DNA from 4 places in the Paraburkholderia sp. BR10936 genome. Region 1 is predicted to be linked to each of the others. Evidence: riboswitches for the same ligand, from Rfam matches in the RefSeq annotation. Region 1 holds a riboswitch; each other region holds the start of a gene.

Region 1 (5,743 bases):
GCTATCCGGTCATGGACGACGCCGAGGGCTGGGGCCGTCTGAACATGTTTAGTGCTGCAGATGGTTACGGTGCGTTCAACGGCAACGTGATCGTGGCGATGGACGCAACCCAGGGCGGCTTCAACGCCGCCGACACCTGGCGCAACGACATCGCCGGCACGGGCAAGCTCACGCTGCAGGGCAGCGGCACGCTCACGCTTGCGGGCAATAACAGCTACACGGGCGGCTCACAAGTGAGCGGCGGCATGCTCGCTGCAGCGTCGACCACGGCCTTCGGCAACGGCGACGTGTACGTCGGGTCCGGCGGCGGCGTGACCGTGGCGACGAGCGCACCGTTGACGGTGGCGGGCAAGTACACGCAGCTCGACGGCACGACGCTCGAACTCGACATCGACGGCAACGGCGGCGGACGCCTGCGTGTGGGCGGCCAGCTCACGGTGGCGGGCGGCACGCTGCATGTGAAGTTCGTGAACGGCTATACGCCGAAAGCGGGCGACACGATCGACGTGATCGACGGCAACGGCGCATCGGTGAAATTCGCGACCGTCACGGTCGATGGCTTCAAGGCCACGCCGGTTTATTCTTCGACCGGCGTTTCGGTGAAGCTCTCGGCTTCGTGACGTAGCCACGCAGTATAAAGGCCCCGAATCGCAACGGTTCGGGGCCTTTTTTACGCATCAGAAGCGATGCCGGATGCCCGCGGCCACGAGCACCTGGTTGCGGCCGCCCGACGGGTCGCAGGTGTTGATCATCGCAAGCGCACCGGACGACGCGCGCTGATAGATCGCCTCGGTATAAACGTCCGTGCGTTTGGACAGTTGATAGCCGGCCTGCAGCGCGCCTTGATGCCAATGCGCGGAGGTCGCGCCCGTATAGGCATACATGCCCGCGAGCGAGAACGCTGGCGTCACCTGCCATAGCGCATTCACTTCGTAATTGCTGAATGCGATCGAAGGCAAGGGCGCGCCGCCGTCGGCCTCGCTGACACCGGTATGAATGGAACGCGACCAGGCCGCGCCAAGCGTGACGTCTCCCAGCGCGTAGCTCATGCCCGCGCCGATGGTGTCTTCGCGCTGCACCGCGACCTCGGTCGGCACGAGGCCCGCACCCGGCAGCACCGATGTATCGTACGCACCCACCGAAGAGGCGCCGCGTCCGTTGATGTGCATCCACGCCACGCCTGCGCTGAACGGGCCGCCTTCGTAATGGACGCCGAAGCCGTAAGCGCGATTTTGCGCGAAGCGCCCCGCCTCGTTCGAAAACGCGTACATCGCGCCGGCGCTGAAACCACCGTACGTTGCGCTCGCGTACTTCACGGCGTTCGAGGCGAGCCACGAATTGTTGGCGTTGTCGTTGTCGAACGGATGCGCGAATGCCGTGCCGCCCGCGCCGCCCGTTAGCGTGAACGGGGCGAAGTAGTCGTGCATCGTGTCGTACTGGCGGCCTAGCGTGATCGTGCCGAGTCGTTCGGATTGCAGACCAACGTAGATCGGATGGTCGTTGAAGGCTTCGCCAGAGGTGGCCGAGAAGCCGCGCTCGAGGCGAAAGATCGCGGCGTTGCCGCCGCCGAGGTCCTCAGTGCCCTGCAGGCCCCAGAAGCTGCCGTCGACAAGACCCGAGCCTGCACGATATTGGGTGCGGCCGCCAACGTCGCTGACATAGTCGACGCTCGCGTCCATCTCACCGTACAACGTGACCTGCTGCGCCGAGGCGCCAGCGCCGGTGAATGCCAATGCCGTCCCACCCAGGACGGCGAGAATGTTCTTGTTCATGAGTCGTCTTGTTTGTGTAGGTGGGATTGCGTGGACGAGCGCCGTCCGCCCCCGCTCGATGCGGCGAGGACGTAGCGAGGTCTGACTTCTGGCTCGATTGACAGCCGGTCACAGTGGCGCGACCGCGCCGGATTCTCACCGGCTTCCCTGCTGCGTTTCGCTTGTGCAGCGCCTACGCGCGAAAAACAGCCGCAAGGATAGCGTAAGTTGCGGGAGCAGCCAAACCGGGTGTTTTTGCCACACGACGCTCGTCAAAGGTTGACGCACCGAATGCGCGGCCCTTACCCTTGCGCCCTGATGGTTCCCGGCGACGGGATCAAAAGGGAACGCAGTGCAAGACTGCGGCTGCCCCCGCAACTGTAAGCGGCGAGTCCATGCCAGAGAAGGCCACTGGGAAACCGGGAAGGCCGGCTGCGGATGTCGACCCGCGAGCCAGGAGACCTGCCATCAACCGAGTCCAGCAGCCGCAGCGGGCGGGGATCCCCAATGCGCAAGCACCGCCCGCGTGGCGATCGCCCGTTGCACGGACAGCCCGTATTTCAGGAGCTGTTTCCAGCCACCGCATCATGAAGTTTCGCCAATTCGTATTGACTTCCGCCGCGCTCGCCTGGGCGTGGCAAACCGCGCATGCCGCCGACGCCGCCAATGCATCGTCCGCCCAGGCGCCGCAGCAAGCCGGCGGCGACACCACGCTGCCCAATATCCTCGTCGTGGGCGACGCGCAGCATCTGCCACAATCGTTCGACCAGCGCTATGCAACCACCCAGGTGCTTACGCGCCAGGACCTCGAGCGCGTGTCCCCCGTCGACCCCAGCATCGCGCAGGCGCTCGCCACGCTGCCGGGTGTCACCGTCTCGCAGACCGGCGGCCCGGGGTCGTACACGGGGGTGAGCATTCGCGGCTCGTCGGCCGACCAGGTGGCCGTGTTCATCGACGGCATACGCATAGGCTCCGTCACCACGGGCACGGCCGAATGGGCCGATCTTGCGACTGCCTCGTTCGACCGGGTCGAGGTGATCTCGGGCCCCGCGGCCGCCTCGTTCGGCGCGGATGCCATGGGCGGCGTCGTGCAGCTCTTCACGCGCCATGCGTCGAACCAGCCGAACCAGACCACCGTCTCGTTCGGCGGCGGCTCGAACAAGACCTTCGACACGCAGGTGCGCACCTCGGGCACAATCCCATCGACAGGGCCGCTTTCCGCACTGAGCGGCCTCACCTACTCGCTGGGCCTGCACGACTACAACACGGCGGGCATCGACGCGACGCAGCCCGGGGCCTACGGCCACGAAGACGGCCGCAATCCATACCACGCGCAGAACCTCGACGCGCGCCTTGGCTACGCGCACGACAACTGGTCGATCTCGACCTTCGCGCTCTACCACCGCTCCGAGCTCTCCTACGACAACGCGGGAGGCAACGACCGGCAGCGCGACACGCAGCTCACGACCGGTCTCGCGTTCCACCTCGACATCACGCCGACCACGCAGTTCGACCAGTCGGTGGGCTACGCGACGGACCGTCAGTTCCTCTATTCGAACGACCCGACGATCCCCTCCGACGAGATCGACTCGACGCGCTTTTCCACCTCCACCTCGATCACGCATCAGGAAAGAGGCCATACGCTCTTCGGCATGCCGCTCGACGGCGAGACCAAGCTCGCCTACGACTACACCCGCGAGCTGGCGTTCCTGCCCGTGGACGTGCCGGGCGGGCTGCCCGCGCGCAACGATTCGGCCGTGTCGATGCATCAGTCGTCCACGCTCGGACCCGTCACGCTGTTTCTGGCGGGGCGGCACGAAATCGTGCAGGGGCAATCGGTGAATACGGGCAACGTCGCGCTCTCGTGGGCCATCACGCCGGTCTACACGGCGCGCGTTTCGTACGGCAATGCGTTCCGCCTGCCGACGTTCAACGACCTCTACTATCCGGGCTACTCGAATCCCAACCTGCTGCCCGAGCGCAGCGACTCGGTCGAAGCCGCGCTCGATGCCACCACGTCGATCGGCACGTTCACGGCGGCCGTGTACGACACGCGCGTGCACGATCTCATCACGTACAACTCGCAGACCTTCCTGCCCGTGAACGTGGGCCGCGCGCACATTCAGGGTCTCGACCTCTCGTACAAGGGCACGCTCGGCCAGTACACGCCGGTGAGCCTTACGGTGGGGATTCTGAATCCGCAGGACGTGACCGACCAGACCTGGCTCAATCGCCGCCCGCGCCAGACGGTGAGCCTGAGCGTGGATCACACATGGGACGAGTTCCAGCTCCACGCGCTCAGTACCGGCGTTTCGCTGCTGTATAACGGCTCGACGTTCGACGACCAGCTCAACACGATCTACCTGCCTTCATGGACTACGGTGAGCCTGCGCGCGTCGTACAAGGTCAATGCGCATCTCGCGCTATCGGCCACGCTGGCGAACGTGTTCAACCGGCAGTACGTGACCGCCTACGGGTACAACACGCTGGGGCGCACGGCGTTTGGCAAGGTGACCTATACGTTCTGAGCGTTCTGAGCGTTGCGCTCGAGCGGGTGCTCATAAGTTTCTTGCGCACCCGCTCGCCTAGCCCTCGCGCTTCGGACGCCGCACCGCGCGAATCTTCCCACTGTTCCCGCCGCCGCAGAAAAACTGCTCGCCGCCATCGGACTCCAGCCCCGAAACGGCGGTGCCGGGCGGCATGTCGAGCTGTTCCAGCACTTCGCCCGTGCCCGGATCGATACGCCGCAAATCGCTCTCGTCGCCTTCCCAGGTGCCGTGCCACAGTTCACCGTCCACCCACGTCACGCCCGTGACGAAGCGGCTCGATTCGAGCGTGCGCAGGATCGCGCCCGTCTGCGGATCGACCTGATGGATCTTGCGCTCTCGATACACCCCGACCCAGAGCGTGCCGTCCGCCCACGCGAGCCCCGAGTCGCCGCCGCCTCCGGGCGCGGGAATCGTCGCGAGCACGCGGCCCGTTTCAGGGTCGATCTTGTGAATGCGATCCTCGGCGATCTGAAACAGATGCCGCCCGTCGAAAGCCGTGCCCGCGTGCGCCGCGATGTCGATCGAGCGCTGCGTCTCGCCGCTCTGCGGATCGAGCGACGCGATGCGCTCGCCGACGGCGAACCACACCTGTTTGCCGTCGTACGTGACCCCGCCCACCTTCTCGATGCCGGGAAAAGGGCCGTACTCACGGACGATTTCGGCAGTCGTTCGTTTCATGGTTTCCTCGTTGAATGAAGGGACAGGCGTTCATCCTAATCGCCTGGCAGCGGGGCGGGGAGTAACAAGGTCGTCGCGAATCCGGGGACGGGCGGCGTGGTCCAGCGGCGCGCGCGGCCGTAGCCGAACGACTGCACCTTGTCCGCCGCCGCGAGCGAATCGAGCGCGCGCTGCACGGTGCGCTGGCTCGCGCCGAGCGCGAGCGCCAGCGCCGAACTCGACCACGATTGCCCATCGGCGAGAAAAGCCAGCACGGCGGCGTGCTTTTCTTCCACGGGCCGCGCCAGCACCACCACTTCGCTCGCGTGGCGCGGCGCCAGCGCGAAGCCCTGCTGGGTCGCGCCGATCTCGGCCACGTCGCGCATCAGCGTGCGCAAGCGGCCGATTTCCACGCGCAAGCGGGCGCGGTGCGTTTCGTCGGCGTGCTTCGTGCGAAAGGCGCGGGCGATGAGCGCATCGCGCGGCACGTCGGCGGGCCACGCCTGCGCAAGCGCGCGGGCGAGCACGAACAGCACTGGCCGTCTTGCGAGTTCGATGACGGTTGGCCCCTCGCGCGCGACGTAGCGGCACGCGTCCACGACGAGGGCCTTCGAGGCGAGCAGCGCCTCGACGTCTTCCAGCAGCAACACCCGCTCTTCACCGCGCGCGATGAGGCGCGCCGCCGGTGAGGTCAACAGCAGCGCTGCGCTCTCGATCTCGGCGCTCAGCGCCGCGATGCCCGCCTCACGCGCGGCGCGCGCGGCCGCGCGGAGCGCTTGCCGCGCC
Region 2 (5,743 bases), on a different contig from region 1:
TCTCCACGCGGGGCGCGAGGCCCACTTTCTCCAGATACTGCCGCGCGCGGTCCTCGGCTTCCTTGCGCGGCACGCCCAGCACGTGGATAGGCGCTTCCATCACGTTCTCGAGCACGTTCATGTGCGACCAGAGGTTGAAGTGCTGGAACACCATCGCGAGCTTGGTGCGGATGCGCTGCAACTGCTTGTGATCGGCCACGTCGAGGTCGCCGTTGCGGCCCGCCTTCGTGCGCACGGCCTCGCCGTCCACGACGATCTCGCCCGCGTTCGGCTTCTCGAGGAAATTGATGCAGCGCAGGAAGGTGCTCTTGCCCGAGCCGCTCGCGCCGATGATGCTGATCACGTCGCCCTTCTTCGCGTCGAGCGAGACGCCCTTGAGCACCTCGTTGTCGCCGTAGCGCTTGTGGATGTCGCGCGCGACGAGCTTGCTATCTGAGGATTGCGTCTGAGCCAAGATGGTCTCCAGTTTCCGGTGAATCAGCGGGTGCGCACGGCGAGATGGCCGAGCCAGCGTTTTTCGGCGCGGCGGAACGCGGCCACCAGCACGAACGATACCGCACAGTAGATCAGCGCCGCGAGGCCGAACGACTCGAACGAGCGGTAGGTGGCCGAGTTGGCGTCGCGCGCGACCTTGAGGATGTCGGGCACCGTCGCGGTGAAGGCCACCGTGGTCGCGTGCAGCATCAGGATCACTTCGTTACTGTACAGCGGCAGTGCGCGGCGCAGCGCCGAAGGCAGGATCACGCGCCAGTACATCGTGAACGGGCTCATGCCGTAGGCGCGCGCCGCTTCCACTTCGCCGTGGGTGGTCGCGCGAATCGCACCCGCGAAGATCTCCGTCGTGTACGCACAGGTGTTGAGCGCGAACGCGGGCACGGCGCAGTTCAAGCCGCTGCGAAAGAACGCGTCGAGCAGCGGCTCCGAACGGATGAATGCGAGACTGTACACGCCCGTGTAGATGAGCAGCAACTGCACGTAGAGCGGCGTGCCGCGAAACACGTAGGTGTAGAAGCGCACCGGCAGCGAGAGCCAGCGGCGGCTCGAGACGCGCGCCACGGCGAGCGGCACCGCGCACACGAACCCGAAGGCGACGGAGATCACGAGCAGCCACAGCGTCATCGCGAGGCCCGAGACATGCTCGCCGTCCCAGTAGAGGAACGCGCGGCCGAATTGCTGGATGATTTCGTTCATGACGGCCTTGTCCTCAGAGTTGCGCGTGACGCACGCCCACCGAATAGCGGCGTTCGAGCCAGACGAGCGCGAAGTTCGAGAGCGTGGTGATCGCAAGGTAGATGAGCGCCGCGATCACGAGGAAGAAGAACAGGTTGAAGGTGCTGCGGCCCGCGTCCTGGGCGGCCTTCACGACATCGGCGAGACCGATGATCGAGACGAGCGCCGTTGCCTTCACGAGCACCTGCCAGTTGTTGCCGATGCCGGGCAGCGCGAAACGCATCATCTGCGGGAAGAGGATGCGGGCGAACACGCGCGCGCCGCTCATGCCGTAGGCGTGCCCCGCTTCGAGCTGGCCGCGCGGCACTGCGAGAAACGCGCCGCGGAACGTTTCGGTGAAGTACGCGCCGTAAATGAAGCCGAGCGTGACGACGCCGGCCACGAACGGATCGATATCGATCTGCGCCATGCCGAGCGCGTCGGTGGCCTCGTTCACGCCGATCTGGATGCTGTAGAAGAGCAGCAGCATCAGCACGAGGTCGGGCACCGAGCGGATCAGCGTCGTGTACGCGGTCGCCACGGCGGCGAGCGGCCGGTTGAACGAGAGCTTGGCCGCCGCGCCAGCCAGACCGAGCAGCACGGCCACGCCGAGCGAGAGGAGCGAAAGTTCGATGGTCTGGATCGTGCCGGCGAGCAGCACCGGGCCAAAGCCGTAAAGGATCACGCGCGTCTCCGGAACAAAGTTGTTTTGTCGTTTCGGGCGGCCTCGCGCGGCACGTGGGCGCCGCTGAAACCGATAACTGGCGCGGATCGTCTCAGTGCAAAATGGATTGCTCAAACTCGTGCGGCGCGGATATTGCAGTGCAGCATTGCCGCGCGACGCGTCGGCGCGTGCGGATCAGGCCCGCACAGCCGCGGGCGCGATGCTTTTGAAAGGCGAAAAAAAATGCCCCGGCACGCGAGGCGCGCGGGGCATTTACGCAAGTTTGGGGTCGCTTTTTCGATAGGCGCGCGATGTGCGCGCGCCGGCCCCGGCGGAGCTTATGCGGCGCGCGTTTGCGTGCCGCGTGCGCTGCCGGTACGGGCGTTCGCGCCGAGCAGCTTTTCGGCGAGCGCGCCGAACAGCAGGCCGATTGTGGTCCAGAGAATGAACTGCATGCCGATCGACACCGTGCGGAACTTCCACAGCAGCACGGCCGGGAACGCGGCGGGCACCTCGTTGATCGTCGGCAACGCGAGCTGGATCGCGCCGATCACGACGACGAACAGCACGAGCGCCACGATCGAAGCGTTCCAGAGGCCAAGGCGCGGCACGAAAGCGGCGCGCACCTTGAGCGAGAACACCGACACGGCGATCGAGATCGCGATCATCAGGAAAAAGAGCCCGGTGCGATAGCCGATCGTCTCCGGGTCGCCGACCGAGGGCGGATTCGCCGGATACTTGATGTTCGGCACCAGGTAGATCGCGACGAACGCCGCGAGCGCGAGCCAGGCCGAGAGCGCGCGCGGCGAAAGACGCCCCACGCGGCCATTGGCATACGCGAAGACGAGCGCAAAGAGTCCGCCGATCGACGCGCCATAGACCATCACGCCAGTGAAGAGACCGACGCTCGCCTGGGTCTTGCGGCTGACGATTTCGGGCTCAGGCGCTTCGCCCTTCGCGGCGTCGGCTTTCTCCTCGAAGGAGATCGCCTGATCGACCTGGGGCTCGCCTGCGATCTTCGCGAAGCCGAACGTGAGAAGTCCCGCGGCGATGCCTGCGAGCATGCCGCGCACCAGCAACTTGCCAACCATGGTCAGCTCCCGGTCAGTGGCAGGGGAAGCCGAGCAGATGGCGGCCGTCGTGAACGAACTCGTGGACGTACATGCCCGGGAAGATCGACGTGGCGCCCTGCTCGGCGCCCACGAAGTACAGGGCCAGCAGCAGCATCAGGCCGCCGAAGATCGCCCAGGGCAGGATGTCTCGCAGCGCAATGGGCGCCGGCGCGGCCGGGGCGTGCTGCAAGGGGAATGAGGTTTCGGACATGCTGACTTCTCCTGGGGTTACGCGCCCCGCTAGTCGTTGAAAGAGTGGTTCACGACGCGCAGGTCTGACTTCCGTTGCTTCGATGTTTTCGACGGCAACCAGTTACAGTGGCGCGACCGCGCCGGACTTGCACCGGCTTCCGCGTGTCGTGGAGCCCGTATTCTACGCGCTGCGGCGGCCGGCCGCGGCCCGGATGTCAGCCAAAGAGTAGTGAAGCATAAGGAAAAGCATGTCGACGACACTCTGGCTGGTGAGCCATGCGGCGAACGCTGCGCTGCGCTCGGGCACGTTCCCGCACGTGCCTGAAGTGCCTGTTGCGGGTGAAGACGCCGAAGCAGCGCTCGACGCGCGCGCACTCGAGGCGCTTGCCGCCTGGCGCGAGCGCTGGCACGCGGGGCTGGCCGGTAGTAATCGCAATGGCGAGGCGACGCGTGCGCTCACGAGTCCCGCCGCGATCGCCCGCGCGAGCGCACGCGCGGCAGGCTTCGCCGGGGCAACGCCAGCTGAAGCGCTCGCCGAAGCCGCCTTCGGTGCATGGCAAGGCCAGCGCCTGACGGATCTCGCGCGCGAAGCGCCCGAGGCCCTTGCGGCCTGGACGCGCGATCCGGGCTTTCGGCCGCCAGGCGGCGGCGAATCGTTCGACGATGTCCGCGCGCGCGTCAGCGCCTGGCTCGATGCGGTGCCCGACTCGGGGCACAACGTGGTCGCCTTCACGCACGCGAGCGTGATCCGGGCGGCGATTCTTCACGCGCTGGGCGCGCCGTCGGCGGGGTTTCGCTCGATCGAAATCGCGCCGCTTTCCGTGACGGCCCTACGCCGCACAGAGCACGGCTGGGTTTGGCTCGCGGCGATGAAGTGAGGACCGGAACGGCGCTACCGCCCTGCCCTCGCCGTCGCCGGCATTCTGGATCGGTAGCCAGAAGCGCTCTAGTCCAGCCCCAGCTGTGCCTTGATGGCCGGCATCATGTACTGCACGGCTGCGCGCCCTTCCTCGATGGCGGGCGCGGCGCGATGAAAGTCGAAAATCCCCATGCCGCCCAGGCGCGGCTGGATCAGCACGTCGGCGGGCTCGCCTGCCAGGCGGCTGCGCGTAATGCGCACCTGCATGATGTCGATGCTCTGGGCCACCGAGCTCAACACGGAAGGCGCACGCGTGCTAGGCGGCGGCGCCACGCGCACGTCCGGACCGCCAGCCGCGCCGGGGCCTGCAGGCTGCAGCCAGCGCGGAAAGCGCTTGCCATTGCGGCGCAGGAGCGGTTCGGGCCCCGCTTCGCTGTTTTCGGCACCATTGGCGCCGCCGCTGGCCGCCACGGCGGCCGATGCCGCCGTCGCCGCGTCGCTCGCCTCCACGGGCAGCTCGCGCGGCATCGTGTCGATCGCACCGCCCAAGTCGCGGCCGTTGAGAATGTCGTGATTGAGGTCGATCGCGATCACGGTGTCGGCGCGCATCGCACGCGCGGCGGATACCGGCACGGGGTTGCTCAGTCCGCCGTCCACGAGCCACACGCCGTCATGCCAGATCGGCGTGAAGATGCCGGGAATCGCGATCGAAGCGCGCACGGCGTCCACCACGCCGCCTTCGCGCAGCCAGACTTCGCGTCCCGTGTCGAGTTCGGTAGCAACCGCCGTGAACGGCAGCCTCAGGTCATCGATCGAGCGGCCGTTGAACTGGTGCGCAAACAGGTCGATCACTTTGCGCCCGCCGAGCAGCCCGCCCGAAAAACGCAAGTCGAGCAGGCGCACCACTGTCTGCCAGGTCAGCTTGCCTACCCAGTCTTCAAGCCAGTCGAGATCGCCGTTCGCATACACCGCGCCGACGAGCGCGCCAATCGACGTACCGCATACCACGTCGGGCTTGATGCCCGCTTCCTCGAGCGCGCGAATCGCGCCGATATGCGCCCAGCCGCGCGCAGCGCCACCGCCGAGCACGAGTCCGACACGCTTGGGCCGTCGCCGGTTCATCATGCGCGCCTCCTTGCGTGGCCCTGGGTCGACTGAGTCAACGCAGTCAGCGACCGCGGATCACGTCCGAGCGCGAGGTCGTCGTGACCCGCCCGTCCGGTCCGAAATGCACATTGAAATACGCTTCGGGCGTCACGCCCCCTTCCAGCCACTTCCAGCTCCACACCGTCTCCTTCTTCAAGCGGTAGCCGGCCACTTGCCCGGGTTTACCGAGCAATCGCCGGACCTCGTCCTCACTCATGCCGACGCGGATCTTCGCGAAGTTTTCCGCAGTAAGCGCCTGAGTAATGGCCACGAGCCGCCCGTTCGGACCGATGTCGACCATCCAGGTCTTGAGGCCCTGCGGGCCGCGCGGATATTCGAGGCGGCGCGAGCCGTCGTCGAACACGCGCTCGGTCTCGGGCTTGCCCATTTGCTCGCGCACCTGCTCGAGCGTGGAAACGCCGGGAGTGAGGCCCTTGAGCAGCAGCGCGTCGGGCTTCACGGAATCGAAGAACGCCTTGAATCCCTGCCGGATGGTATCGAGCATGGCATCGAACTGGCGATCGTCGCAGCCGGAAAGCGTGAACGCCGCCGTGGCGGCGC
Region 3 (5,743 bases), on a different contig from region 1:
CGCCGATGAAGAAAACGGTCATGCGTGGAAACTCCGCTGAATAGGGTTCGCGAGCGCGTCGATTGCTTCTTGCGCTGATGTGAACTCACATTGCGCGTCGGGCAGCGGCGGGCGCTGCATCATCACCACGGGCAAGCCCTTTTCGCGCGCGACGGCGAGTTTCGCTTCGGTCGCCGCGCCGCCGCTGTTCTTGCTGACCACGACGTCGATGCGCGCTTCGGTAAAGAGCGTGCGCTCGCCAACGGCCGTGAACGGCCCGCGCGCGTCGATGATGCGCGCACGGGCGTGGCCAGGATGCGCTTCGAGGCAACGGACCGTCCAGTGCTGATGCTCCGGCACCTCGTTCAGATGCGCAAGCGGCTCGCGCCCGAGCGTGAAGAGCGGGCGCGCGAACGGCATGACCGCTTCGACCACGCCGGCCCAGCCGCTCACCATGCGCCAGTCGTCGCCGGGCTGCGGCTGCCACGGCGCACGCCGCAGCGCCCAGTACGGCACGTGCGCCGCTTCGCACGCACGCGCCGCGTTGGCGCTGATCTGCGCGGCATAGGGATGCGTGGCGTCGAAAACCAGTGTGATGTTTTCGTCCGCGAGAAAGCGCGCGAGCCCTTCGGCTCCGCCAAAGCCGCCCACCCGCACCGCGCAGGCGAGATCGGCGGGCACGCGGCCAAGGCCCGCGAGCGAGTACACGTGCTGCGGGCCGAGCGTGCGCGCGATCGCCAGCGCATCGCCGGTGCCGCCGAGCAGCAGGATGCGCGCCGTCATGGCTTGACGGCCTCGTAAAGCGTGACGGGCAAGGCCGGACGCCAGGTGTCGAAGCCGCCCAGCGGCTGCGCCTCGCCGATGCCGACGCGCGTGAGCGTGCCGCCGTGCTGCGCGCGCCATGCCACGAGTGCCGCTTCGCTCTGCAACGTCACCGCGTTCGCGACGAGTCGGCCGCCGCTCGCGAGCGCCGCCCAGCACGCGTCCAGCACGCCGGGTACGGTCACGCCGCCGCCGATAAAGACCGCGTCTGGCGCGGCGAGCCCTGCGAGCGCGTCGGGCGCGCGGCCCGCAACGAGTTGCAAACCCGGCACGCCCAACGCCGCGCGATTGTGCTCGATGAAGCGTTGACGCTCGGCGTTCGCCTCGATCGCGATCGCGCGGCAAGCGGCGTGCGAACGCATCCATTCGATGCCGATCGAGCCGCTGCCCGCGCCCACGTCCCACAGCAACGCGCCGGGCGTCGGCGCGAGGCGCGCGAGCGTGAGCGCGCGCACGTCGCGCTTCGTAATCTGACCGTCGTGTCGGTAGGCGTCGTCGGGAAGCCCTGGCGTGAGCGTCCAGCCGCGCGCGGGCGTCTGCGCACTATCGCTTTCGCATTCGAACGCGACCAGATTGAGCGCCGCGGCTTCTTCAACGTGCCACGCATCGGCGCGGCCTTCTATGCGGCGTTCGAGCGGGCCGCCCAGATGCTCGAACACGGCAAGACGCGTGGCGCCGAAGCCCGCTTCGGCGAGCAACGCGGCAAGCGCCGCGGGCGTGCGCCCATCCGCGCTCAACGCGAGCACGCGCGAGCGCGCGTAGAGATGGCGGCGCAGCGCATCGAGCGGACGACCGACGAGCGAGACCATCGCCGTATCTTGCAGCGCCCACCCCTTGCGCGCCGCCGCGAGCGAGAGCGATGAAGGCGCGGGCAGCACGCGCATTTCACCGGACACCACGCGGCGCGCGAGTGTCGCGCCCACGCCGAACAGCATGGGGTCGCCGCTCGCGAGCACGCATACGGACTGATTCGACTCGCGGTACGCAAGCAGCGCCTCGACGCTAAACGGCTGCGGCCACGCTTCGCGCCGTGCACGCACGCGCGAGGGCAACATCGCCAGATGGCGTTCGCCACCCGTCACGATGGCCGCGTCGAACAGCGCGCGCCGCGCGTCGCGCCCGAGCCCCGCGTATCCATCGTCGCCGATGCCCACCACCGTCAGCCATACCTGCTTGCCCTGCATTCGCTCTCCCGCCGTTGCCTGTTTCTCTACACCGCCACGGGCCCGCAGCCCTATTGTGGGGCGGAGCACGCGTGAAAACGGGCATAATACCGTGTCCGCCGGCGCCTTTAAGGCAGTTTTGCATGGGACCGGAGTAAGCGCTGAAGCGCTAACTCCGGATCGCAATCAGGGAACACAGCAAGCTGTGGCCGCCCCGCGACTGTGAGCAGCGAGACCGCATCCACCCGAGCCACTGGTTTTACCGGGAAGGCCGATGCGGTTCACGACCTGCGAGCCAGGAGACCTGCCGGCCGACTGTTCGCGCGAACCCATATCGGACGGGGTGTACCGATACCGCTGCCGTTTCCCGCCTGCCGTGCGGGCAACGCGCCGCTCCAGCGTGATGCTTACCCGGTAATGCCTTGAAACACGAAACGAAGCCTGTCTCGCCCGCTGCCGCATTGGCCGTGCTCCGCCCCTCGGCGTGCCCGGGGCTCCTGCGCGTGGTCGCGGCGCGCGACGGCGGCCTGTGCCGCATCCGCCTGCCTGGCGGCGCGCTGAGCGCCGCGCGTGCGCGGGCCCTCGCCGACGCAGCGTCGACGCACGCGAACGGCGTACTCGAACTGACCAATCGCGCGAACGTGCAGATTCGCGGCGTGCGCGCCGGCGAAGAAGCGGCATTGAGCGCCGCGCTGATCGACGCAGGCCTCGGACCTGCCGGCATCGACGCCGCGAGCCCGGTCGAGCGTGCATGCGCCGCCGACGAATTGCGCAACGTGATGCTGAGCCCGCTCACGGGCCTCGACCCTGACGCGTTGTGGGACACGACGGAACTCGCCGCCGCGCTCATCGACATGATGCAGCGCGAGCCACGCTTCGCCGCACTCTCGCCCAAGTTCGCGTTGCAACTCGACGGCGGTGAACGTGTGGCGATGCTCGAGCATCCGCACGACATCTGGCTCGCCGCGCTGCCTTATGGCGCAACGGTGCGCTTCGCGGTGGGCCTCGCAGGTCGCCCCACGGCGCAGCCAGTCGGCACGCTCGCGGCCGAAGACGTTTGCGCATCGATGCGCGCGCTGTTGCATGCGTTCCTCGATCTCGCGGGCGCGGACGCCACACGCATGCGCGACGTCCTCGCCACTCATTCGCTCGACTCGCTGCTACAGCGCGCGCAACAGCATGGCGACTTCACGTTGACGCGTGACGACGCCACGCTGCCCGCTTGGCGCCGCGCGGCGAGCCCCGCCGGCTTGCGCCTCGGCGCACACGCGCTGCACGCCGACGGCAGCGGCTACGTGGGCGCGCAGCCCGCTCTCGGCCGTATCGACGCGCCAACGCTGCGCGCACTTGCCGCGCTCGCGGAAGACTCGGGCGACGCGACATTGCGCGTGACGCCCTGGCAAGGCGTCCTGCTGCCGAATGTGCCCGCGCACGCCATGCCCGTCGCGCTCGAACGCCTGGACGCGCTCGGTCTCATCGCCTCCCGCGCCGACCCGCTCGCGCGCCTCGTCGCGTGCACGGGCTCGACGGGATGTGCAAAAAGCCGCGCGGACACGAAGGCAGACGCACAGCGCCTCGCCGCAATGCTGCCGCCCGACGCCGAAGCCCACCTGAGCGGCTGCGAGCGCTCCTGCGCGGCCGCGCATTGCGCGCCGTTCACGTTGCTCGCCAGCACCCCGGACCACTACGACCTGTACCAGCGCGACGACACGCAAAGCGGCTTCGTCCAGCGCTTTGGCCAACTCATCGCGCGCAACCTGACGATCGAAGCCGCTGCGCTTGCACTCGCGCAGCGGCCCCGGAGTAACCAAGATGTCTGATTACATTCGCGACGGCCAGGCGATCTATCGCGAGTCGTTCGCGACGATCCGCGCCGAAGCCGACCTCTCGCGCATTCCCGCCGACCTCGAAAAACTTGCCGTGCGCGTGATTCACGCATCCGGCATGGTGGATGTGGCCGCCGACCTCGCATTTTCCGCAGGCGCGGGCACAGCGGGCCGCAACGCGCTCGCGGGCGGCGCGCCGATTCTCTGCGACGCGAAAATGGTCGCTTATGGCGTGACGCGCGCGCGCTTGCCGGCGAACAACGCCGTGATCTGCACGCTCGACGATCCCGCCGTACCGGATCTCGCGCGCGAGATCGGCAACACGCGCTCGGCAGTCGCGCTCGAACTGTGGCGGCCGCATCTCGCAGGCAGCGTCGTAGCGATCGGCAATGCGCCCACCGCACTCTTTTATCTGCTCGACATGATTGCCGCCGGTGCTCCGCGCCCCGCGCTCATCCTCGGCTTTCCCGTCGGCTTCGTCGGCGCGGCCGAGTCCAAGGCGCAGCTTGCAGCCGAAAGCCACGGCGTACCCTTCGTCGTCGTGCACGGCCGTCGCGGCGGCAGCGCGATGGCCGCCGCCGCCATCAACGCACTCGCTTCGGAGACCGAATAAATGATCCGCAAAGGACGTCTGCACGGCATTGGCGTCGGCCCCGGCGACCCCGAACTGCTCACGCTCAAGGCGCTGCGCCTGCTCAAGGCCGCGCCCGTGGTCGCGTATTTCGTCGCGAAGGGCAAGAAAGGCAATGCGTTCGGCATCGTCGAGGCCCATCTCGAAGCGGAGCAGGAACGCCTGCCGCTCGTGTACCCCGTGACGACCGAAGCGCTCGAACCGCCGCTCTCGTACGAAGCGATCATCGCCGACTTCTACGACGGCGCGGCGCAAACGCTTTCGCGCCATCTCGACGCCGGACGCGACGTGGCCGTGATCTGCGAAGGCGATCCGTTCTTCTACGGCTCGTACATGTATCTGCACGACCGGCTCGCCGCACACTACGAGGCCGAAGTCGTGCCGGGCGTGTGCTCGATGCTGGGCGGCGCGGCGGTGCTGGGCGTGCCGCTCGTCTACCGCAACCAGAGCCTCGCCGTACTCTCGGGCGTGCTGCCCGAGGACGAATTGCGCCGGCGCCTGGCCGACGCGGATGCCGCCGTGATCATGAAGCTGGGCCGCAATTTCGACAAGGTGCGCCGCGTGCTGGGCGAACTGGACCTCGCGCATCGCGCGCTGTATGTCGAGCGCGCAACCATGGCGAACCAGCGCATCGTCCCGCTCGACGACGTCGATCCGATGGCTTCGCCGTACTTCTCGCTGCTCGTCGTGCCGGGGGTGAAATGGCAGTCGTGACGCCGCCCGCCATCGTCATTCTCGGGCCCGGCGCGCTCGCCACGGCGCGGCGCGTGCAGACGCTTTACCCAGGCGCGCAGGTCCATGCGCTGGAGGGCCGCGTGGCAGGCGATGTCGCGTTCAGCGAGCTTGGCGCGCATTTGCGCGAATGCTATACGCGCGGCCTGCCCATCGTCGCGCTGTGTGCGGCGGGCATCGTGATCCGCTGCCTCGCGCCGCTCCTTGCCAACAAGGGCGCAGAGCCGCCGGTGCTCGCGCTCGCCGAGGACGGCAGCGCCGTCGTGCCGCTGCTCGGTGGACTCACGGGCGTGAACGTCATGGCACGCGAAATCGGCGCGGCGCTCGCGGTTGCGCCCGCCATCACCACGAGCGGCGAATTGCGCTTCGGCACCTGCCTGCTCAATCCGCCTGCGGGCTATGCGCTCGCGAGCCTCGCGCAAGGCAAGCGCTTCGTCTCCGATCTGCTTGCGGGCGCAGCGACACGCGTGGACGGCCACGCACCGTGGCTCGAAAATGTCGATCTGCCACGCGAGGCCGCGGCGCGCCATGCCATCCGCGTGAGCGCGCATGTCTGGGACGGCAGTCCCGACGACCTCGTCATTCATCCG
Region 4 (5,743 bases), on a different contig from region 1:
TCTGCGCTTCCTTCAGCTCGCACAGGTAAGCGTCGGCGCGCGTGAGCAATTCGTCTTCGGCAGCCTGATCCTGCGGCGCGGCGACGCTCAATTCCTCGTGCAGCCGATGCTCGATGATGGTCGCGAGTATGGTCTTGCGCAGCAGCTTCGCGCGGCGCGGGTCCACCATCAATGCTTCGTAATACTCATCGACCTGACGTTCGAGGTCTTGCAGCGGTCCGTAGTTTTCGGCGCGCGTGAGCGGCGGCATCAGGTGATCGATGATCACGGCCTGGGCGCGGCGCTTGGCCTGGCTCCCCTCGCCCGGATCGTTGACGATGAACGGGTACAGATGCGGCAGCGGCCCGAGCGCCATGTCGGGCCAGCAGGTGTCGGCGAGCGCCACGCTCTTGCCCGGCAGCCACTCCAGGTTGCCGTGCTTGCCCACGTGCGCGATGGCGTCGATGCCGAAGGTCTCGCGCAGCCAGAAGTAAAACGCGAGATACGCGTGCGGCGGCACGAGTTCGGCGTCGTGGTAGTTCGCGTAGGTGTCGTCGCCGCGCGAGCGCGACGGCTGGATGCCCACGAACACCTGGCCACAGCGCCAGCCCGCAATCATGAAGCGGCCGCGGCGCACCGTGGGGTCATCCTCCGGCACGCCCCAGCGCGCGATCAGCGCGTTTTGCGCCTCGGCGGGCAGTTGCGAGAAGCGCGCGCGGTAGTCGTCGAGGGAAAGACTCTGCCATGCGGGACGCAGCGCGCGCGTGTCGGGATCGTTGGTCACGCCCTGCGTTAGGATGCGCATGAGCGCGTCGCCGTCTGCGGGCAGATCGGCCACGCGATAGCCTTCGTCGCGCAGCATGCGCAGGATGCCGACCACCGAGGCCGGCGTGTCGAGCCCCACACCGTTGCCAATGCGCCCTTCGCTCATCGGATAGTTCGCGAGCACGAGCGCGAGTTTCTTCTCCGCGTTCGGCAGGCTGCGCAGACGGCACCACCGGCGCGCCAGTTCGGCGACGAACGCCACGCGCTCGGCATCGGGCTGATAGCGCACGACATCGACCTGCGTCTCTTTGCAGTGGTATGCGAGGCCCTTGAAGCTGATCGCACGCGTAATCACGCGGCCGTCCACTTCGGGCAGCGCGATATGCATGGCGATGTCACGCGAATTCAGGCCGTGATTGTCCTTCACCCAGTCTTCGCGATTGCCGCCGCTCAGGATCACCTGGAGCACGGGCGCGTCGCCGGCGAGCGCGATCGGTTCGGGGTCGTCGAGCGACGAAGCCGCGAAGGCCGTGGTATTCAGCACGAGCGAGACGTCGTGCTCGGCCGCCAGTTGATCAAGCACGTCGCGGCTCAAAGTGTCCTTGAGCGACGTGATCGCAAGCGGCAGCGGGTTCAGGCCGCGCGCGAGCAGCGCGTCGATGAGGGCATCGAAAGCGGCGGTGTTCGCCGCCTGCAGATGCGCCTTGTAAAACAGCAGCGCGACGACCGGCGCGCCAGGTTGCCAGCGCACGCGCCATTCGTCGATGGTCGCGACGTCGCGCTGCGGGCAATAGAGCGCAGCGGCGGGCAACGCAATGGGCGGCGCAGGCTCGCTGCCCCAGTCGAATGCGCGCCACGCGAGCGCACGCAGGAACGATTCGGCGTTGGCCGCGCCGCCTTCGCGCAGATAACGCCACAGCAAGCGGCAAAACTCGGGCTCGGCGCGGCTCTTCGCGATGAGATTGGGGTCTTCCTGCAAGTCGCCCGAAAACATCGCGAGCAGTTGCCCGCGGCGCTCGGCTAGCGAGACGACCTGCTCGATGCCATATGGCCAGTACGTTTCACCGCCCAGATGATCGACCACCACCACGCGCGCGTGCTGCAAGACATCATCGACGTAGAAGTCCACCGACGCGGGCTGGCGCAAATAGGTGACGTTCGCAAGCCGCACGCTCGGAAAACCTGCGGGCAGGCGCGGCACGACGCTCGCCAGCAGCGCGAGCGTCGTGTCCGCCGAACTGAGCACGACGATCTCGGCGGGCTGCTGGTCGATCCGGATAACGCCCTGCGTGTCGTCGACGAAGCCGCCAGGCGTAGTGCGCAGCAAATGCATGGGACGGCCTCGTCTAGCTGGGTGCGATCACTTCGCGCCCGCGGTCTGCACATTCGCCAGTGCGACATCGAAGGCCGCTTGCAGCGTCGCGCCATCGAGATCCTCTCCGATCAGCACGAAGCGGCTCGCAAGCGGCTGCGCCGCGCTTTCCTGCGCGTTCCAGCGGCGGTCGAAATAGCTGTCGAAGCGACGGCCCACGCCTTGAATCACGAGGCGCATGGGCGCGCCCGGCAACGCGGCAAAACCCTTCACGCGATAGATCGTGTGCGCATCGACGAGTTGCTGCAGCGCCTCGATCACAGTCTCGCGCGAAGCCGCATTGCCCGACACCACAACCGAATCGAACTCGTCATGATGATGATCGGGATCGTCGGCGGAACCGTGATGGTCGTGCCGCAGATGAATGCTCTCCTCGGAGGCCGCCTCGAGCCCGAGCAGCGTATGCAGATCGAGCTTGCCGTGCTGCGCGCGCACGATCTTCACCTGCGGCGGCAGCTCTTCGCGCAGTTCGGCGATGAGCGCGTCCTGGCCCGCAACGTCCAGCAGATCGGTCTTGTTGAGAATGACGAGGTCGGCCGCCGAAAGCTGGTCTTCGAACAGCTCGTGCAGCGGCGACTCGTGATCGAGGTTCGGGTCGGCGCGGCGCTGCGCGTCCACGGCCTGCGGATTTTCGGCGAACTGCCCGCTCGCGGCGGCGGGGCCGTCCACCACGGTCACGACCGCATCGACGGTGAACGCGTTGCGGATCGACGGCCAGTTGAACGCCTGCACGAGCGGCTTGGGCAGCGCGAGGCCCGAAGTTTCGATCAGCACGTGATCGACATCGCCGCGGCGTTCGAGCAGTTTCTCCATCACGGGGAAGAACTCTTCCTGCACGGTGCAGCAAAGGCAGCCGTTCGCGAGTTCGTAGAGCTGGCCTTCCGTTTCGTTGCCGTTTTCGTCGCAGCCAATGCCGCAACCGCGCAGAATCTCGCCGTCGATACCGAGTTCGCCGAATTCGTTGACGATGACCGCGACGCGCAGGCCGCCCGCGTGCTGGAGAATGTGACGCAGCAACGTGGTCTTACCGCTGCCGAGAAAGCCCGTCACGATCGTGACTGGAATCTTGCGCATTTGCATGAAGTGCTCCTTCGGCGCCAGGCCGTATCGAGGGGCATGGTGCGTCGCGCCTGCCGTTCGTGCGGGTGCCGTGTTGCGCACACGCGCGTATCCATGGAGACGCTGTCACGCGCAACGATTCAACAACCTGCAGGGGACGAACGACCAGAAACGCACCCGGGCCTCGCCCGGCTGACGCATGAAAATCACGGACCCGGCACCGCATCCCCGCAGCGCGAATCCCACGTATCTGGCCGGTATCCGGACTGACGAAACACCGCTTCGCCTTCCCGCGCGAGCGGCCTTGCGGCCGGCTTGCACAGTGGCGTGGACTGCGTAAAGCATGGAAGCGGTTTGCGGCATTCGTGCGAACGCCGCGCTCGTTGTACCGTTGCGGGTGCAGTTCAGGTTGGCCACGCCCGAGGCGGGATGGCTCCCTGATTCCCGTTTAACTGCGCGCGCATTATGAATCGCGCGCGAGCACCAGAGTGCGTGCGAGTGTAGGCGCGGGGGGCCCGTGCGTCAAGGAAGGCGTGGGAAGCCGCAAAAGCGTGTGCTATCGTAGCGCGCATCCGGCGCCCGCCGGAACGCGACGCTTTTGCTCGTTTTGCCCCTGCGGTCACGCCTTCGATCGACGCCCTCGCCGTGAATCCTGCCGAAAATCGCGCCTCGGGCGCAGCCTCATTCGAAGCCACGCCGGAACCCGCGCAGCGCGTGCCGCCGCTTGCGCTCGGCATCGGCTGCCGGCGCGGCGTGACGCTCGCGCAGGTCGAAGCCGCGGTGCGCGCCGCGCTCGGCGCGTGGCCTCTCGACAGCGTAACGGCCGTGGCGACGCTCGATGCAAAAGCCGGCGAACCCGGCTTGCAGGCGTTTTGCGCGGCACATGCGCTGCCGCTTCAGACGTACACGCGGGAGCAACTCGCCGCGACACCGATACTGGCGCCGCCCTCCGCAGCCGCGCAAACGCAGTTCGGCGTAGGCGGCGTGTGCGAACCCTGCGCGCGTCTGGCGGCGGGCGGCGCTCCGCTCGTGCGCGGCAAGCTGGCGCTCGACGGCGTGACGGTCGCAATCGCAGCCTTTCTGCCAAACGACGCAAATGCGGACGCGAAAGCGCCGCAACCAATCCAATCCCGATGATGAAAACCGATCCCGAATCGCACCAACGCATGACGCAACGCCGCCGCGAGGGCCACGAGAAGAAGCAGGCCGCCGCGACGCACGAAAAGGGCCTGTTGATCGTCAACACCGGCAACGGCAAGGGCAAGAGCACGGCCGCGTTCGGCATGGCCGTGCGCATGCTCGGCCACGGCATGAAGCTAGGCGTCGTGCAGTTCATCAAGGGCGCGCTGCACACGGCCGAACGCGATTTCCTCGGCAGCGTTGCTCACTGCGATTTCGTGACGATGGGCGACGGCTACACCTGGAACACGCAGAATCGCGACGGCGACATCGCCACCGCGCGCAAGGGCTGGGACGAAGCGAAGCGCATGATCGAGAGCGGCGAGTACGCCATGGTGATCCTCGACGAACTCAACACGGTGCTCAAATACGAGTACCTGCCGCTCGACGAAGTGCTCGGTGTGATCGCCTCGCGCGCGCCGCACGTGCACGTGGTCGTGACGGGCCGCCATGCGCCCGACGCGCTGATCGAAGCGGCCGACCTCGTCACGGAAATGCGCCTCGTGAAGCATCCGTATCGCGAGCAAGGCGTGAAGGCGCAAAAGGGCGTGGAGTTTTAAGCGCATGAGCGCAACGATTGCCTGCCCCGCGCTCTTCATCAGCGCGCCCGCTTCGGGCCAGGGCAAGACCACGCTCACGGCTGGCCTCGCGCGACTGCACCGGCGCGCGGGCCGACGCGTGCGCGTCTTCAAGACCGGGCCGGATTTTCTCGACCCGATGATCCTCGCACGCGCGAGCGGCGCGCCCGTGCTCTCGCTCGACCTGTGGATGGTGGGTAAAGAAGCGTGCCGCGCCCTGCTCGCGCAGGCCGCGCGCGACGCCGACCTGATCCTTATCGAAGGCGTGATGGGCCTGTTCGACGGCACGCCGAGCAGCGCCGATCTCGCGACCGAGTTTGGCGTGCCGGTGGCCGCCATCGTCAGCGCGAAGTCGATGGCGCAGACCTTCGGCGCGATCGCGTTCGGTCTCGCGCATTTTCGGCCGGAAGTGCCCTTTCACGGCGTGCTGGCCAACCGCGTGGGCTCGGCGCGTCACGCGCAGATGCTGCAGGAGGCATTGCCCGCCGATGTGCGCTGGCTCGGGCACGTTGCGAGCGAAGCAACGATGGCGCTGCCCGATCGCCATCTCGGCCTGCATCAGGCCGCTGAGATCGACGACCTCGACGCGCGCATCGAACGCGCCGCCGACGCGCTCGCGCAAACCGCGCTCGCCGAATTGCCGCCTGCGGTGGCATTCGCCGATCCTTCGCACGACGAAACGATTGCACGCCGGCTCGAAGGCCGTCATGTCGCCATTGCGCGCGACGCTGCGTTCTCGTTTCTCTATCCTGAGAACATCGCGTTACTCGAGATGCTGGGTGCGACTGTAAGTTACTTCTCGCCGCTCGCA

The links. Region 1 has a riboswitch for cobalamin ahead of AB4Y36_RS12845 (TonB-dependent receptor). Riboswitches for the same ligand answer to the same signal wherever they lie in the genome.
Region 2: it holds a riboswitch for cobalamin, as region 1 does, so the genes downstream of both, AB4Y36_RS20905 (CbtB domain-containing protein) here and AB4Y36_RS12845 (TonB-dependent receptor) in region 1, are expected to answer to the same signal.
Region 3: it holds a riboswitch for cobalamin, as region 1 does, so the genes downstream of both, cobG (precorrin-3B synthase) here and AB4Y36_RS12845 (TonB-dependent receptor) in region 1, are expected to answer to the same signal.
Region 4: it holds a riboswitch for cobalamin, as region 1 does, so the genes downstream of both, cobW (cobalamin biosynthesis protein CobW) here and AB4Y36_RS12845 (TonB-dependent receptor) in region 1, are expected to answer to the same signal.

Annotation. Positions count from the first base shown of each region.
Region 1 covers NZ_JBFRCM010000005.1:129,589-135,331, forward strand. The annotation lists gene AB4Y36_RS12835 (phosphatase PAP2 family protein) at 1-620, shown strand, start outside; gene AB4Y36_RS12840 (porin) at 678-1,772, opposite strand; cobalamin riboswitch at 1,829-1,963, opposite strand; cobalamin riboswitch at 2,054-2,236, shown strand; gene AB4Y36_RS12845 (TonB-dependent receptor) at 2,339-4,279, shown strand; gene AB4Y36_RS12850 (glutamine cyclotransferase) at 4,337-4,978, opposite strand; gene AB4Y36_RS12855 (helix-turn-helix domain-containing protein) at 5,014-5,743, opposite strand, start outside.
Region 2 covers NZ_JBFRCM010000010.1:2,225-7,967, reverse strand. The annotation lists gene AB4Y36_RS20925 (ABC transporter ATP-binding protein) at 1-454, opposite strand, end outside; gene AB4Y36_RS20920 (ABC transporter permease) at 478-1,191, opposite strand; gene AB4Y36_RS20915 (ABC transporter permease) at 1,205-1,894, opposite strand; gene AB4Y36_RS20910 (CbtA family protein) at 2,212-2,964, opposite strand; gene AB4Y36_RS20905 (CbtB domain-containing protein) at 2,978-3,196, opposite strand; cobalamin riboswitch at 3,236-3,381, opposite strand; gene AB4Y36_RS20900 (histidine phosphatase family protein) at 3,426-4,055, shown strand; gene AB4Y36_RS20895 (patatin-like phospholipase family protein) at 4,124-5,161, opposite strand; gene AB4Y36_RS20890 (hypothetical protein) at 5,205-5,743, opposite strand, start outside.
Region 3 covers NZ_JBFRCM010000023.1:49,713-55,455, reverse strand. The annotation lists gene cobM (precorrin-4 C(11)-methyltransferase) at 1-22, opposite strand, end outside; gene AB4Y36_RS34630 (cobalt-precorrin-6A reductase) at 19-762, opposite strand; gene cbiE (precorrin-6y C5,15-methyltransferase (decarboxylating) subunit CbiE) at 759-1,985, opposite strand; cobalamin riboswitch at 2,104-2,291, shown strand; gene cobG (precorrin-3B synthase) at 2,387-3,784, shown strand; gene AB4Y36_RS34615 (precorrin-8X methylmutase) at 3,777-4,403, shown strand; gene AB4Y36_RS34610 (precorrin-2 C(20)-methyltransferase) at 4,404-5,135, shown strand; gene cobJ (precorrin-3B C(17)-methyltransferase) at 5,123-5,743, shown strand, end outside.
Region 4 covers NZ_JBFRCM010000023.1:36,695-42,437, reverse strand. The annotation lists gene cobN (cobaltochelatase subunit CobN) at 1-2,077, opposite strand, end outside; gene cobW (cobalamin biosynthesis protein CobW) at 2,105-3,196, opposite strand; cobalamin riboswitch at 3,410-3,678, opposite strand; gene AB4Y36_RS34570 (cobalamin biosynthesis protein) at 3,821-4,312, shown strand; gene cobO (cob(I)yrinic acid a,c-diamide adenosyltransferase) at 4,312-4,914, shown strand; gene AB4Y36_RS34560 (cobyrinate a,c-diamide synthase) at 4,919-5,743, shown strand, end outside.